Regions from separate parts of the Agromyces sp. NBRC 114283 genome, predicted to be linked through region 1. Evidence: predicted binding sites of a transcription regulator. Region 1 holds the regulator's gene; the other holds the start of a gene.
The links. The regulator LexA, encoded in region 1, represses DNA repair genes until DNA is damaged. The targets are predictions, from matches to a motif close to TCGAACANNTGTTCGA.

Region 1 (3,171 bases):
AGGCGAAGGCCTTGCTCATGGTGCGCGAGACGACGAGGCGCGGCCGGCCCTCGAGGAGCTCGAGCGCGCTCGGCGTGCCGGGGTCGGCGAACTCGAAGTAGGCCTCGTCGACGATTACGATGCCGCGCGCCGCATCGGCGACCGCGCGGATCGTGTCGAGCGACACCGGAGTGCCGGTGGGGTTGTTCGGCGCGCAGAGGAAGACGATGTCGGGATCGTGCTGCTCGATCGCCGCGACGGCCGTCTCGGCGCACAACTCGTAGTCGGCGTCGCGCGGGGCGTCGATCCACTCGGTGCCGGTGCCGGAGGCGAGCAGCGAGTACATCGAGTACGTGGGCGAGAAGCCGAGCGCCCGGCGCCCCGGCCCCCCGAACGCCTGCAGCAGGTGCTGCAGCACCTCGTTCGAGCCGTTCGCCGCCCAGATCTGCTCGGGCGTGAGCCCGTGCCCGAGATAGCGGGCGAAGGCCTCGCGCAGTTCGGTGAACTCGCGGTCGGGGTAGCGGTTCAGCTGGAGGATGGCCGCCGCGACCCGCGCGACGATGTCGTGCGCGACGTCCTCGGGGATCGGATGCGTGTTCTCGTTCACGTTGAGGGCGACCGGAACGACCTTCTGCGGAGCGCCGTAGGGCGAGCGCCCCCTGAGGTCGTCGCGGATGGGCAGATCTTCGAAGCTCGTCACCACTTCATGCTAGTGATGCGCGACCCCCTGTGACTCCGCGCCGTGACGCCGCGCTGAGGCGGCACCGGAGCGCTCAGTTCGCGGCGGGAAGGGCCAGGCGCTGGCCCGGCTCGACCACCGAGGAGTCGAGCCCGTTGAGTCGGATGATGTCGTCGATGACCACCCGCGGATCAGCACCGGGGTCGGTCGCCTCGGCGATCTCCCACAGGGTGTCGCCGGCGCCGACCGTGACGTAGTCGAAGCTCGCGCCCGAGCCGCCGACGGCGTCGTCCGCCGCCGCGACGCCGGCACCGAGCACGCTCAACGCGGCCCAGATGACGAGCGGGAGCGCGCCGAGGGTCGTGAAGACGACGCGACCGCGTCGAGTCAGTCGGAGCCGCGTGCGGGCACCTGCGAAACCGTTCGCGGTGAACTCGGCACCGCTCGCCATGACTGCGCTCATCTCAACACCTCCAGGAGAATCGCACCCGGCCCTCGGCCGGGAGGGCCGGATGCGAAGCTGTGTTCCGAATCTATCTTCGATTGTTCGAATCTGCAAGCCGTTCTTCGAACATTGCGCCGCATCGGATTCGCGACACACTCGAAGGAATGTTTGCCGCACCCGCGTTGCGCGGATACAGTTTCGAATGTCAGAACAGAGTCCATCAGGGACCACCGACATTCCGGTCGCAAGACCGCCGACGAGGGGCGTCAGCACGTGAGCACCGAGACCGAGGGCAGCAAACCGGCCGCACGTGCGCGCCGCCGCAAGAGCCTGAGCGCGAAGCAGATCTCGATCCTCGAGGTCATCCAGCGCTCGGTCGCGACGCGGGGCTACCCGCCGAGCATGCGCGAGATCGGCGACGCCGTGGGCCTGTCCTCGCTCTCGAGCGTCACCCACCAGCTGAACCAGCTGGAGCTGGCCGGCTACCTCCGGCGCGACCCGAACCGGCCCCGCGCGCTCGAGGTGCTGATCGAGCTCCCCGGCACCGAGGAGCGCCAGCCGAGCGACGGCGAGCCCATCCCGGTCGGCGACGCCGCGATGGTGCCGCTCGTCGGCCGCATCGCCGCCGGCATCCCGATCACCGCCGAGCAGCAGATCGACGAGGTCTTCCCGCTTCCCCGCCAGCTCGTCGGCAAGGGCGAGCTGTTCATGCTGAAGGTCGTCGGCGACTCCATGGTCGACGCGGCGATCTGCGACGGCGACTGGGTTGTCGTGCGTTCGCAGCGCACCGCGGAGAACGGCGAGATCGTCGCGGCCATGCTCGACGAGGAGGCCACGGTGAAGGTCTTCCGGCAGCGCGACGGCCACACCTGGCTGCTCCCCCGCAACAGCGCCTTCGAGCCGATCCTGGGCGACGACGCCGAGGTGCTCGGCAAGGTCGTCGCGGTGCTCCGCGCAGTCTGAGGCCCCCAGACGCCAGGAACGGCCCGGGATGCCTCGCATCCCGGGCCGTTCCGCGTGCACAGCGCCGCGACCGGCCAGCCCACTCAGCCGCGGGCGAGCGACTCCCGCACCGAGCGGGCGGCTCCGACGAGGTGCGTGAGCGAGGCGACCGTCTCGTCGTAGCCGCGCGTCTTCAGCCCGCAGTCCGGGTTCACCCAGAGCCGCGACGCCGGCACCTCGGCCACCGCGCGCTCCAGGAGCTCGCGGACCTCGTCCTCACCGGGCACCCGGGGCGAGTGGATGTCGTACACGCCGGGACCCACGCCGTGGTCGAAGCCGCTGCGGCCGAGGTCCTCGACCACCTCCATGCGGCTGCGCGCGGCCTCGATGCTCGTGACGTCGGCGTCGAGCCCCCGGATGGCGTCGATGACGACGCCGAACTCGGAGTAGCAGAGGTGCGTGTGCACCTGCGTCGCCGGTGCGGCCCCGGCCGTCGCGAGCCGGAACGCGCCGACCGACCACTCGAGGTAGGCCGGCTGCTCCGCGCGGCGGAGCGGCAGCAGCTCCCGGAGCGCGGGCTCGTCGACCTGGATGATCCGGATGCCGGCGGCCTCCAGGTCCGCGACCTCGTCGCGGAGCGCGAGGCCCACCTGGCGCGCGGTGTCGCCGAGCGGCTGATCGTCACGCACGAACGACCAGGCCAGGATCGTCACGGGCCCCGTCAGCATCCCCTTCAGGTGCCGTTGGGTCAGCGACTGCGCGTAGGCCGACCAGCCGACGGTCATCGGGGCGGGGCGGGAGACGTCGCCCCAGAGGATCGACGGGCGCGTGCAGCGCGAGCCGTAGGACTGCACCCAGCCGTGCTCGGTCACCGCGAAGCCGTCGAGCAGCTCGGCGAAGTACTGCACCATGTCGTTGCGCTCCGGCTCGCCGTGCACGAGCACGTCGAGGCCGAGTTCCTCCTGGAGGCGCACGACCCGCTCGATCTCTTGCTCGATGATCGCGCGGTAGCCCGCATCGTCGAGCTCGCCGCTCGCGAGCGCGGCGCGAGCGCGCCGGAGCTCGCCGGTCTGCGGGAAGGAGCCGATCGTCGTGGTCGGCAGCTCCGGCAGCCCGAGGTCGAGCT
Region 2 (3,171 bases), 2.5 Mb from region 1:
AGCGCACGATCGACATCGAGTACCGCTTCGGCTTCGCCGGTGGCGAGTGGGGCGAACTCATGGGCGTCGCGAACCGCACCGACTTCGACCTGTCGACGCACTCGAAGCACTCCGGCAAAGACCTCTCGTACTTCGACCAGTCGAAGAACGAGCGCTGGGTGCCCTACGTCATCGAGCCGGCGTTCGGCCTCACCCGTGCGCTCATGGCATTCCTCGTCGACGCCTACCACGTCGAGGAGGTGCAGAACGCGAAGGGCGGCACCGACCAGCGCACCGTGCTGAAGCTCGACCCGCGCCTCGCCCCCGTGAAGGCCGCGGTGCTGCCGCTGTCGCGCAACGAGAAGCTCTCGCCGCTCGCCCGCGAACTCGCAGCGAAGCTGCGCCGCACCTGGAACATCGACTTCGACGACGCGGGCGCCATCGGCCGCCGGTACCGCCGTCAGGACGAGATCGGCACCCCGTTCTGCATCACGGTCGACTTCGACTCGCTCGACGACGACGCCGTGACGGTGCGCGACCGCGACACGATGTCGCAGGAGCGGGTGCCGCTCGCCGAGCTCGAGGGCTACCTGGCCACGCGCCTGCTCGGCGCCTGACCGCGAGGATCGCCGTGGCCGTGGAGTCAGGGGCGGAGCGCGGCTCCGAGCCATCCGCCCTGCCCGATCTGTTCGTCGCGGCGATCGCGCTCGTCCGCGATCGCCGCGTGCTGATGGTGACCGCGCGCGAGCGCGAGGTGCACTACATGCCGGGCGGCAAGATCGACGACGGCGAGACCGCGGCCGAGGCGGCCGCGCGCGAGGCTCGCGAGGAGGTGTCGCTCGAACTCGATCCCGCCGAGCTCGAGGAGCTCTTCGAAGTCGTCACCCAGGCGCACGGCGAGCCCGAGGGGCGGATGGTGCGCATGCGCGTCTTCCTGACGCGCACGGATGCCTCGCCGAAGGCCTCGGCCGAGGTCGGCGCACTGCACTGGGTGACGACCGCCGAGCTCGACCGCTGCCCGCCGGCCGGGGCCGAGGTGCTCAGGCGTCTCGCGGCGGACGGGCTCATCGACTAGGGCTGCGCGGACGGCATGGAGTTCGACACCACCAGCGACACGGGCTGGATCGGCGACGTGCGTGAACTGGCGCATGAGCTTTCGGAGTCGTCCGCCGCCTTCGCGCAGGCGACCGAATCGGTCTCCGACGCGCTGTTCGTCGCGTTGCGATCGCTGCCGAGCGAGCTGTCGCCGCGCTCCTTCGTGCGCTACGACCGCCGCGATGCGGTGCTCATCGTGGATCTGCGGGTCGCGGAAGAGGATCTCTCCGGCCTGACGATGGACGAGCAACGACGACTGCTCGGCCCGTTGCTGCTGGCGCTGGTGTCGCGAGGCTCGAGGTCGAGGACCGCGACGTGGAGCCGGGAGCAGCGCGCCCTCGTCGTCGCCGAGTTCGAGCGGATGCTGTCGCGGCTGAACTGGCTGCCCGCCGAGGCGTGAGGGCCGGGGCCGCGGGTTTTCCACAGCGCCACTTCGGTGGTGAGTTTCGAAGCTGTGTTCGATAGTGTCGGGGTATGCCCGAAGCGCTGCACCCCGACGACCTGGCCGACCCGGCCGCGGTCAGTGCTGCCGAGCGGGCCGACCCTGGGTGGGCTGACCCTGACTGGGCTGAGCCTGAGTGGGCTGACCCTGATTGGGCGTCGTTGGATGGGTGGCGGGCCGCGTCGGCCGCTGGCGGGTCGCGGGCCGTGTTCGCCGAACTCCAGGCCACGCTGGATGCCGCCGAGGGCGCCCAGTTGGAAGCGAATCGCATGCAGGCCGTGCAGCTCGACGCGTACCGGCAGGCATTCGCGCTCGCCGACACCCACCCCGAACTCTACGTCCACCCCGACGCCCACCACACCGAGTCCCGCGGCGGCATCCCCGTCGCAGAGCTCGCCGCCCGCTCCGTCGCCGCAGAACTCTCGATGCGACTCCAACAGCCCGCCGCGACGATCCGCAACCGTGCCCACCACGCTGCTGTCGCGCACCGGTATCTGCCCCGCCTGTGGGCGAGGTTCCGTGACGGCATCGCCTCGTACGCCGAGGTACGCGCCGCGCTCGACACTCTCGACGGAGTACCCCTCAACGACCCGCACCGCGCCCCGGCCGATGCCGCCCGGCACGCCGCCGCACTCGCAGAGTTCGACGACACCCTCGCCGGTCTTGCCGGCACGATCCCGGTCACCCGGTTCCGGCAGCGTGCCCGCCGGCTCCGCACCCGACTCGAACCCCCAGAAACCGCATCGGCCCGCCACCAGCGCGCCCACACCACCCGACGGCTGATCCTCGAGCCCGCCCCCGACGGGATGGCGTGGATCAGCCTCTACGTCTCCGCCGTCGACGCGGCCCGCATCCACGCCCGCGTCCACACCACCGCCACCCACCACTCAGGCCAGCCCGGCGAGACCCGCACCCTCGACCAACTCCGCGCCGACACCGCGACCGACTGGCTCACCGGCCACGACACCCCCACCGCCGTACGCACCGAGATCCTCATCACCATCCCCGCCCTCACCCTCACCCGCACCACCACCGGCACCGGCACCCGCACCGGGGACGTGCCGGGCACCGGGTACGTGCCCGCCGAGCTCGACGGCCACGGCCCCATCGACGACGACACCGCCCGACACCTCTTCGCCCACGCCCCCACCTTCCTCCGCCTGATCACCGACCCCATCACCGCCGCCCCACTCGCCCTGGACCGCACCCGCTACCGCACCACCACCGCCCAACGCCGCTGGCTCACCCACCACTACGGCACCTGCACCAGACCCGGCTGCACCAGACCCGCCTACCACACCGACCTCGACCACCTCACCCCCTGGGCAACCGGCGGCCCCACCAACACCACCAACCTCGCCCCCACCTGCCGCACCGACCACACCCTCAAACACCACACCCGCTTCCACGTCACCAAAGCGCCCAACGGCACCATCACCTGGCACACCCCCACCGGCCACACCGCCACCACCACACCCCAACACCTGCACCCACCCCAACACTCCACCGAGCACCCACCCGAACCCCAGCGCTACCCCGAACCCGCACCCTTCTAAACACGCGCCCGGCCAAGCCAAGCCAAGCCAAGCCAAGCCAAGCCAAGCCAAGCCAAGCGCTGCTTGCCTCATCCACCCATCGCTCGTCACCCTCCCCTC

Region 2: the regulator LexA is predicted to act here: its motif matches at 1,521-1,536, upstream of QSJ60_RS00975 (HNH endonuclease signature motif containing protein).

The regions. Positions count from the first base shown of each region.
Region 1 is NZ_BSQP01000001.1:2,704,237-2,707,407, forward strand. It holds gene QSJ60_RS13050 (histidinol-phosphate transaminase) at 1-679, opposite strand, end outside; gene QSJ60_RS13055 (LysM peptidoglycan-binding domain-containing protein) at 753-1,121, opposite strand; gene lexA (transcriptional repressor LexA) at 1,377-2,066, shown strand; gene metE (5-methyltetrahydropteroyltriglutamate--homocysteine S-methyltransferase) at 2,150-3,171, opposite strand, start outside.
Region 2 is NZ_BSQP01000001.1:202,318-205,488, forward strand. It holds gene QSJ60_RS00960 (glycine--tRNA ligase) at 1-596, shown strand, start outside; gene QSJ60_RS00965 (NUDIX domain-containing protein) at 611-1,054, shown strand; gene QSJ60_RS00970 (Imm44 family immunity protein) at 1,070-1,474, shown strand; gene QSJ60_RS00975 (HNH endonuclease signature motif containing protein) at 1,723-3,072, shown strand.